DNA from 3 places in the Streptomyces sp. NPDC031121 genome. Region 1 is predicted to be linked to each of the others. Evidence: riboswitches for the same ligand, from Rfam matches in the RefSeq annotation. Region 1 holds a riboswitch; each other region holds the start of a gene.
What was found. Region 1 has a riboswitch for cobalamin ahead of ACZ462_RS03075 (energy-coupling factor ABC transporter permease). Riboswitches for the same ligand answer to the same signal wherever they lie in the genome.
Positions count from the first base shown of each region.

Region 2: it holds a riboswitch for cobalamin, as region 1 does, so the genes downstream of both, ACZ462_RS24845 (ABC transporter substrate-binding protein) here and ACZ462_RS03075 (energy-coupling factor ABC transporter permease) in region 1, are expected to answer to the same signal.
Region 3: it holds a riboswitch for cobalamin, as region 1 does, so the genes downstream of both, ACZ462_RS02020 (ribonucleoside-diphosphate reductase subunit alpha) here and ACZ462_RS03075 (energy-coupling factor ABC transporter permease) in region 1, are expected to answer to the same signal.

Region 1 covers NZ_JBVIGV010000001.1:667,531-670,746, forward strand. The annotation lists gene ACZ462_RS03060 (energy-coupling factor ABC transporter ATP-binding protein) at 1-29, opposite strand, end outside; gene cbiQ (cobalt ECF transporter T component CbiQ) at 26-775, opposite strand; gene ACZ462_RS03070 (energy-coupling factor ABC transporter substrate-binding protein) at 779-1,123, opposite strand; gene ACZ462_RS03075 (energy-coupling factor ABC transporter permease) at 1,129-1,821, opposite strand; cobalamin riboswitch at 1,851-2,045, opposite strand; gene ACZ462_RS03080 (flavodoxin family protein) at 2,366-3,097, shown strand; gene ACZ462_RS03085 (AMIN-like domain-containing (lipo)protein) at 3,119-3,216, opposite strand, start outside.
Region 2 covers NZ_JBVIGV010000013.1:211,104-214,319, reverse strand. The annotation lists gene ACZ462_RS24850 (FecCD family ABC transporter permease) at 1-734, opposite strand, end outside; gene ACZ462_RS24845 (ABC transporter substrate-binding protein) at 731-1,780, opposite strand; cobalamin riboswitch at 1,811-1,988, opposite strand; gene ACZ462_RS24840 (cold-shock protein) at 2,334-2,537, shown strand; gene ACZ462_RS24835 (hypothetical protein) at 2,612-2,836, shown strand; gene ACZ462_RS24830 (alpha/beta hydrolase) at 2,873-3,216, opposite strand, start outside.
Region 3 covers NZ_JBVIGV010000001.1:422,668-425,883, forward strand. The annotation lists gene ACZ462_RS02020 (ribonucleoside-diphosphate reductase subunit alpha) at 1-2,087, opposite strand, end outside; cobalamin riboswitch at 2,236-2,358, opposite strand; gene ACZ462_RS02025 (Uma2 family endonuclease) at 2,567-3,151, shown strand.

The DNA of each region.
Region 1 (3,216 bases):
GCTCCGGCCAGTTCCACCAACGGGTTCACGAGTACAGCCCCTCCAGGGTGTAGGTCAGCGCGACCAGGCCCGCGATGAGCGCTCCTGAGGCCGCGAGGAAGCGCCGCGACAGGGCGGCCTCGGGCACCAGCACGCGCAGCGCCCCGTCGTACCCGCGGCCGGCGAGGCCGGACTGGAGCCGCGCCGCCCGGTCGAAGGCCCGGACGAACGAGGTCGCGGCGAGCCCGGCCAGCGACCGCCACACCGCCGCCCGGTCCGCGGCCCCCAGCCGGGCCGCCTGGGCCCGCCTGACCTGCGCGAGCGAGTCCAGCAGCAGGAACCCGATGCGGTACATCACGAGCGCCACGTCGACCACGGGGGCCGGCACCCCGGCGCGGACCAGCCTGGGCAGCACGTCCGAGACCGGGGTGGTGAACGCGAACAGCAGGACGCCCAGGGACGCGGCGGACGTGCGCAGCAGCAGCTCGCCCGCGTGCCGCGGCCCGTCCGGGGCCAGCGAAACCGGTCCGGCGGCGCCGCCGACCGCGACGAGCAGCGGCAGCGCACCGGTGAAGCAGAAGCCCAGCGGGATCCGGAAGGCCCGCCACAGCTGCCGCCCGGCGACCCCCGCCGGCCCGAGCAGGACGGCGAGGGTCGCCGCGGCGACCAGGGGCCCGCCGGGCCAGGGCGGAAGGCACACCGCGGTGACCGTCAGCCCGAGTCCCAGCAGGGCCTTCTCCAGAGGGTGCCGGCCGCGCCAGCGGCTGCCGTGCGCAGCCACGTCGATCGGCAGCACCGGCTAGCCCTCCGCGCGGGTGTCGCCCGGCGCGGCGGACACGGCGGCCGCCGCGGCGCCCTGGCGGCGGCCCCTGCGCACTCCGAAGTAGTAGGCGAGGACGCCTGCGCCGAGGGCCGCCTGGAGGGAGAACAGGGCGGACTCGACCTCGCCGGACGGCGGCTCGTACAGCGGGGTGAACCACGGCTCGTAGTCCGGCTTGAGCTCGGTGATCGCCGCTTCGGCCTGGCCGTCGGCGCCGGTGAACGGCTCCTCCCTGCCGTCGCCGAGCCCCAGCGCGAGGGGGAGCACCGCGAGGGCGGCGACCACGAGCAGCAGCAGGGTGTTGATCTTCGCGTTCCGGCTCATGCCCATCACGCCGCCGCCTTCCGGTCGGAGCGGCCGGCGAGCTTGGCGACGCCCAGCCGGACCAGGTCGGACTTGCTGGACTGCATCAGCAGCCGCATCACCAGGACCGTCAGCAGGCCCTCGCTGACGGCCAGCGGGATCTGGGTGACGGCGAAGATGCCGCCGAACTTCGCGAGGGCGCCGGCGATGCCGCTGCCCGGGTCGGGGAAGGCGAGCGCCAGCTGCACGGAGGTGACGCAGTAGGTGACCAGGTCCGCGGAGAAGGCGCCGAAGAACACGGCCACCATGAGCGGGGCGCCGAACCGCCGGAGCAGCAGGTAGACCCCGAACCCGGCCCACGGGCCGGCGATCGCCATGGAGAAGACGTTGGCACCGAGGGTGGTCAGGCCGCCGTGCGCGAGCAGCAGGGCCTGGAAGAGCAGGGTGATGGTGCCGAGCACCGCCATGATCGGCGGCCGGAACAGGATCGCGCCGAGCCCGGTCCCCGTCGGGTGCGAGCAACTGCCCGTCACGGAGGGGATCTTCAGGGCGGAAAGGACGAACGTGAAGGCTCCGGACGCCCCGAGGAGCAGGGTGCTCTCGGGGTTCTCCTTCACCTCGCGGGTGAGTGCGCGGACGCCGTGGACGACGAACGGAGCGGACGCGGCGCCCCAGGCGGCCGCGTGCAACGGGGGCAGAAACCCCTCGGCTATGTGCATGTGTGGGGAGACCTCTCCAGCACCTCGTGGATGGACAACGCGCCCCGGCCGGTCTCCTGGCTCACGGGTGCTGCCGCCCTGGCTCCGCCTTCCCGGGCGGTGCGGATCACCCCGCGCCGCCCAGTGGCTTCCCGCAGGAGTGGAGCCGGACTTCCCGTTCACAGTGGCGAGGGCCGCACCGGTCTTCCACCGGTTTCCCGAACACCAAGGCCCGCTGACCCTAATGGCCCGCACGGACCCGGAACAAGCCGGTGTGGGCGAGGGCACGCCCGAGCCGGATTCCGCTTCCCGGGCCGCGCCCGGCGTACGCGCTCTCCGGGAGGGGGAGCAGCGGCCGTTCCGCCTTGTGATTCCGCCCCCGCCGGCGGCCGTTCGGGCTGCCGGGCGGGCACCGGCGCGCGGCCCGGCGCGATTCCGCCCCCGTGCTCCCACCGGCGTGCGCCGAAGCCGCGGAACGGGCCCGGCGCCGACCCCGGGGAGCGCGCCGCCCCCGGACGGCCGCCGTCCGCTGGCGGGCCGCCCAGGGGCGGCGCAGGGTGGTGCCGTGGCCGCCGAAACCGACACCGCGCACCCGTACGACTACTCCGACCTCACCGCCCTCTTCGTCAACTGCACGCTCAAGCGCTCGCCGGAGACCAGCAACACCGAGGGGCTCATCGACCGAAGCCGCGCCGTCATGGAGTCGGCCGGCGCCCGCACCTCGGTCGTCCGCGCCGTCGACCACGACATCGCCACCGGCGTCTGGCCGGACATGACCGAGCACGGCTGGGAGACGGACCAGTGGCCCGTCCTGTACAGCCGGGTCATGGACGCGGACATCCTCGTGCTGTGCGGGCCGATCTGGCTCGGCGACAACAGCTCCGTCATGAAGCAGGTCATCGAGCGCCTCTACGCCTGCTCCTCCCTGCTGAACGAGCACGGCCAGTACGCCTACTACGGCCGGGTCGGCGGGGCGCTCGTCACCGGCAACGAGGACGGCGTCAAGCACTGCGCCATGAACATCCTCTACAGCCTCCAGCACCTCGGCTACGCGGTCCCGCCGCAGGCCGACGCCGGCTGGATCGGCGAGGCCGGGCCCGGTCCCTCGTACCTCGATCCGGGATCGGGCGGCCCCGAGAACGACTTCACCAACCGCAACACCGCCTTCATGTCGTGGAACCTCATGCACCTCGCGGCGCTGCTCAAGCGCTCCGGCGGCATCCCGGCCCACGGCAACCAGCGCTCGCAGTGGGACGCCGGCTGCCGCTTCGACTTCCCCAACCCGGAACACCGGTAGCGGCGGGCGGGCCGTTGCCGATCAGCCGCAGCACACGTTCCGGTGCGCGATGTCGACCACGAACCGGTCGGGCGAGCGGAGCGTGAACGCCTTGTACGAGGGCCTGCTGTCGAAGGCGG
Region 2 (3,216 bases), on a different contig from region 1:
ACGGCGGTGCCGAGCAGCAGTGCGGCGGCGGGCAGCCACAGGGTGCTCCACTGCACGCCGCCGAGTCCGCCCAGCGTCCAGGCCAGGACCGTGCGGGCCTCGTTGCCGCGGCCGGCGGTCAGCAGCAGCAGGTCCATCACCGCGGTGAGCACCGACGCGAAGGCCACACCGGAGAGCACCAGGCGCACCGGCGTGATCCGGCCCCCGGCGCGCGCCGTGGTGTAGACGAGCAGCAGCGTCACGAGCGCGCCGGCGAAGGCGGCCAGCGACAGCGACACCGCGCCGAACAGCGTGAACCCGAAGACGATCACGGCGACCGCGCCGAGGGAGGCCCCGGAGGACACGCCCAGCAGGTACGGCTCCGCGAGCGGGTTCCGTACGAGGGCCTGCATCGCGGTGCCCACCACCGCGAGCCCGGCCCCGGTGACGGCGCCGAGCAGGACGCGCGGCGCGCGCACGTCCAGCACGATGTGCTCGCGGGCCCGCGACCACGCCGGCTCGGACCGGTCGGCGCCGAGGGCGTGGCCGACGATGCCCCAGACCTCGCCGGGCGGCACGTGCACCGAGCCGATGGCGAGTCCGGCGGTCACGGACAGGAGCAGCAGGACGCCCAGGCCCGCGAGGACGAGCGGGAACCGGGCCCGGCCGGTGCGCCGGGCCGGGGCGCGGCCGTCCTCCCCGGCCCGGCCGGCCGGGGCTTCCTCCCGCGGCCGGGCCGCGGCGGCGGCCGTCACCGGAAGCGCTCGGGGTGCAGGCCGCGGGCCAGGTCCTCGACCGCGTACGGCGGGCGCACGCCGACGAGGGTGGCGGTCAGCGGCACCACCACGAAGCGCTTGTTCCTGATCGCGGGAACGTCGGCGAGGGCGGGCTGGGAGAGCAGGAAGTCCTTCTTCTGCTGCACGCTGCCGGCGCCGGCGTAGTCGTAGATGGCGATGACCTCGGGCCTGCGCTCGACGACCTGCTCCCAGGAGACGTCGCCGAAGACCTCGCCGAGGTCGTCGAAGACGTTGCGCCCGCCGGCCAGCCTGATGATCTCGGTGCCGAGGCTCTTGCCGCCGGCGGTGAACGCCGCCTTGTCGCCGCTGTCGTAGACGAACACGGGCACGGCGGGGGCGCCCTCCACGGCCTTGCCGGTCTTCTCGATGCGGGCCCGCAGGTCGGCGACCAGGGCGTCGGCCCGGTCCCTGACGCCGAAGATGCCGCCGATGGTGCGGATCTCCTCGTAGGCGTCCTCCATGGACACCTGCTTCTTCCCGCAGTACTCGCGGTTGAGGTAGGTGTCGATGCCGGCGTCCGCGAACGCCTTGCGCGACCGTCCCTCCTTCTCCGCGAAGGCGCTGCCGTAGCCGCCGTACACGAAGTCGGGCTCGGCGTTGACGACGGTCTCGAAGGAGGGCTCCTTCGCCGCGAGCTGCTTGATGCCCTTGAAGTCCTGCTCGTGCTGCGGCAGGACGGGCGAGTCGGGGAAGGCGGTGCCCGCCATGCGGTCCTTCAGTCCGAGCGCCAGCATCAGCTCGGCCGGGTGCTGGTGGATGGTGACCGCCCGGGCGGGCGGCCTGTCGTAGGTGGTGCGGGTGCCGCAGTTGTCGACGGTGAGCGGGAAGCCCGCCGCCGGAGCGGCCGCGGGCCTGCCGTCCTCCCCGGCCGGATCGGTGCCGCCGCCGCAGCCGGCGGCCAGCACCGGGACCAGGGCGGCGGCCGCGGCCGCGCGCAGGGCGCGGCGGTGCGACGGGCGGCGGGACGGGGGGAGTTGCAGGGAGCCGGGCATGCCGACGTACACGTAGAGCCTCCTGGGGAGTCCGCGCTCCTCGGAACGGGCCCGCGACAGGCCAGTTTCCTGACTCCCGGATCGGCGTTCCCCCCGCCTTCCCACGCCGTGCGCGCAGTGGCTTCTGAGGGGCTGCTCCCCGGTCACAGTGGCGGGACCGTGCCGGACTTGCACCGGCTTCCTGTCTCCCGTCGCGGCGATGACCTGGAGATATTACATTCCGGTCACTTGGGCGTGAAGGGCGCACATGCCGGGGCTCGCGCCGGGGACGTGCGCCGCTGCGCCGCAACCCGCGCCGACGGGCCCGCCCGTTACCAGCGGCACCCCGACCGCGGCAAGCCGCTGCACGAAGTCCTCACCCGGCGGCGCCCGCCCCCGCCCCTCGGGAGGCGCGGCTCCCCACCCCGTCCGCCTCCCCCTCGGACGGCGCGCCCGCCCCCCGAAAGGACGCCCGGAGCGTGTGACCTGTCGGTGTGGCAGCCGCGCCGCGGGCGCCGTGCGCGGTAGGTCTGGGGGTCGCCGCCCGGAGCAGGGCGGCCGCCCGCAGTTCGCAGCAGGAGGCAAGATGGCCAAGGGCACGGTCAAGTGGTTCAGCGCGGAGAAGGGGTTCGGCTTCATCGCCCAGGACGGGGGAGGACCGGACGTCTTCGCCCACTACTCGGGAATCGCCGGAAACGGCTACCGCGAGCTCATGGAGGGCGAGCAGGTCAGCTTCGACATCACCCAGTCGGACCGGGGCCTTCAGGCGGAGAACATCATCCGCCACTGACGGCCCTCCGGTACCGGCGGCAGGTCTTCCTGGTCACAGCACTAGGCGGGGCGTTCCGTGGGTAGGGGCCTGCCGTGGACAGCGAGCACCGTGCCCTGCAAGCGGCCCGCCTCATCGAGGAGATCCTCCAGGCGGCGCACCGCGGCGACGACCGCCGCATCGACACCCTCCTCGCCCGCCTGGCCCAGGTCGGCAAGATCCGGGACCTCTTCGCCCTGCGCGAGCGGCTCTACGGGCTGCGGCCCGCCCTGCCGCCCGCCCGGCCCCCGGCGGCCCCCGGCGCGCTCCCCGCACGCTGAGCCGCCGGGGAGCCGGACCGGCCCCCGGCGCGCCGGTCAGGGGGCGCACTCCGTGTCGCGGGCGGGCAGTATGCCGTCCCGCAGGTAGTCGTTCGCCGCCTGACGGGCGCACGGGCCGTGCGGCGAGCCGAGGATCCCGTGCGTGCGGACGGGGACGGTCACCAGACGGGAGCCGCGCATCCTGCGGTGCATGCCCAGCCCGCCCTCGTACGGGGTGCGGGTGTCGCCGGCGGCCTGGAGCTGGAGGGCGGGCACGTCGTTGCGGATCTCCGGGAACCCCTCCCGCGGCCTCTCCCGCCAGAAGGCGCACGGCACGGGGCCGTTCACCAGCGGCCCGAACACCGGCTGTTCGGGGCGCGCCCGTTCGACGGCGCGCCGGT
Region 3 (3,216 bases), 240 kb from region 1:
CGGTACAGCTCGCGGACGTCGGCCGGGATCCAGCCGAAGCCCTGCACCGAGCCCGACGAGTCGCGCAGCGCCTCGCGGGTCTGCGCGTCCCACACCCCGAGCTTCTTCAGGTCCTCGACCAGGTAGGCGTTGACCTGGAGGAACTCGCCCGACAGCGTCTCGCGCTTGAACAGGTTGGACACCTGCGGCTCGATGCACTCGTACACGCCCGCGATCGACGCGATCGTCGCCGTCGGCGCAATGGCCAGCAGCAGCGAGTTGCGCATGCCGGTCTCGGCGATCCGGGCGCGCAGCGCCTCCCAGCGCTCCGGCCAGGACCGCTCCGTGTCGTAGTGGTCGGGGTGCAGCACGCCCTGCGCCGTACGGGTCTCCGCCCACGCCGGGACGGGGCCGTGCTTCTCGGCGAGGTCGGCGGAGGCCTCGTACGCCGCGAGCATGATGCGCTCGGCGATCTTCGTGGACAGGGCCTTGGCCTCGGCGGAGTCGAAGGGCAGGCGCAGCTTGAAGAAGACGTCCTGCAGGCCCATCGCGCCCAGGCCCACGGGCCGCCACTTGGCGTTGGAGCGGCCGGCCTGCTCGGTCGGGTAGAAGTTGATGTCCACGACGCGGTCGAGGAAGGTCACGGCCGTGCGGACGGTCTCGTCCAGGCGCTCCCAGTCCATCTCGCCCGTCTCGGTGAGCACGAACGCGCCGAGGTTGACCGAGCCGAGGTTGCAGACGGCGGTCTCGCCGTCGTTGGTCACCTCGATGATCTCGGTGCACAGGTTGGAGGAGTGGACGACGGTGCCGGGCAGCGCGGTCTGGTTCGCGGTCCGGTTGGAGGCGTCCTTGAAGGTCATCCAGCCCTGGCCGGTCTGCGCGAGGGTGCGCATCATGCGGCCGTACAGCTCGCGGGCGGGCATGGTCTTCTTGGCGAGCCCGGCCTGCTCGGCCTTGGTGTAGGCGGCGTCGAACTCCTCGCCGTACAGGTCGACCAGCTCGGGGACGTCGGACGGGGAGAACAGCGACCACTCGCCGTCGGCGTTCACGCGGCGCATGAACTCGTCGGGGATCCAGTGCGCGAGGTTCAGGTTGTGCGTGCGGCGGGCGTCCTCGCCGGTGTTGTCGCGCAGCTCCAGGAACTCCTCGATGTCCGCGTGCCAGGTCTCCAGGTAGACGGCGGCGGCGCCCTTGCGGCGGCCGCCCTGGTTCACGGCGGCGACGGAGGCGTCGAGGGTCTTCAGGAACGGGACGATGCCGTTGGAGTGGCCGTTGGTGCCGCGGATCAGGGAGCCGCGGGCGCGGATGCGCGAGTACGACAGGCCGATGCCGCCGGCGTGCTTCGACAGGCGCGCCACCTGGTGGTAGCGGTCGTAGATCGAGTCGAGCTCGTCCAGCGGGGAGTCCAGCAGGTAGCAGGAGGACATCTGCGGGTGCCGGGTGCCGGAGTTGAAGAGCGTGGGGGAGGACGGCAGGTAGTCCAGGCGGCTCATCAGCCGGTACAGGGAGGCGACTTCCTCGACGGCGGCGGCGCTGTCGTCAGCGGCGAGGCCGCAGGCGACGCGCAGCATGAAGTGCTGCGGGGTCTCGATGACCCGGCGGGTGATCGGGTGGCGCAGCAGGTAGCGGCTGTGCAGGGTGCGCAGGCCGAAGAAGCCGAAGCGGTCGTCGGCGCCCTCGGCGAGGGTGTGCTCGACGAGCGCGTCGAGGCGGGCCGCGTGCAGGCGGACGAACTCGGCGGTGCGGTCGGCGATCAGGCCCTCGCGGTGGCCGACCTCGACGGAGGCGGAGAAGGACGTCGAGCCCTGGCTCGCGGCCTCCTCGGCGACGGCGACCGTCAGCAGCCGGGCGGCGAGCCGGGAGTACGCCGGGTCCTCCGAGATCAGGCCGGCGGCGGCCTCGGTGGCCAGCCCGCGCAGCTCGGCCTCGTCGGCGGCGGCGCTGCGGCCGCGGAGCGCGGCGGCGGCGACACGGCCCGGGTCGGTGTCGGCAAGGTCGGCGGTCAGCTCGGTGAGGGTGCGCAGCAGCGCGGCCCCGGGGCCCCCGGCCTCAGCTCCGTGGTCGGACGGGTCGGACTCGGCGCGCGGTGCGGAAGGCGCGATGGTCACGGGGGGAGCTCTCCCTCGCTCGGCTCCGGGACACCGGCGGTGCGGGCGCGAGCGGGCGCGCGCGGGCAGGGCCCGGCAAGGGGCGGCACCGCGCGTCGTCCGCAGGCCCTACCGCGAGGCCCGGACGTGGTCGGCACCCGGTTCGGTCGAGCCGGGCGCACTGTCGGCAGGTCGTCGGACTTCGGTGACACCGATGGGTGTACTTCATACCGTTGCGGGACAGTTCCGGATTCCCACCGGATTCCCCTGCGGCGACAGCGAGGATGAGCATACATGTGGTGGGCGCTCTCTGCGGGACCCCCTAGATGTTGTGTCCGCCTTCGCTGAGCGTGGCCTCACAGCTCCAGTCGGTAGGTGAGATCCACCGGGCGCCCCGCAACGCCGACTGTCGAAGTCCGGGCCGCCGGGTGTGCCGGACGCGGGCGGGTGGCCGGCGCTATCGTCAGGAGAACAGCACCATCGAGGAAGGCGAGCGAGGCGTGACCGTGATGACCGACCGGCCCCACATGCTGTCCGACGAATTCGAGGCCCTCGCGCGCATAGGCGCCCGGGAGATCGAGGGGCTGCGGCTGGAATTCATCGACGGTGTCATCAGGAGCAAGGCCATGCCGGACGGGGACCACGGGCGCATCATCCAGTGGCTCACGCGGATCTGTATCCAGCACCAGTCCGAACTCTGGCTGCACCAAGGCGTTGGGATCAAGGCGCAGGAGTACCGGACGGGGCGGGCGATCCCGGACGCCGTACTCGCACACGAGGACGCTTTTGTAGGGCAGGGTGACTGGGCCGACCCCGAACCGATCCTGATGGCCGTCGAGGTGACGTCCTGGGATTCGGACACGCATCGTCGTGACCATGTCGAGAAGCCCCGGGCCTATGCGGAGACGGGCATCCCTGTCTACCTGCTCATCGACAGGGCCAAGTGCGAGGTGTCCGTCTACAGCCAGCCGAACGGCCGCCGGTACGAGAGCGTTCACGTCGTACCGTACGGATCGGACATCGCTCTGCCCGAGCCCGTCGGCATCACCTTGCAGACCGAGCCGCTCAAGAACTGGGTGCGCTGAGGCCGTCTGAGGCGCAGGGGCCCCGCCGGATGGCGGGGCCCCTGTCCATGCGCCGGTGCGGCAGC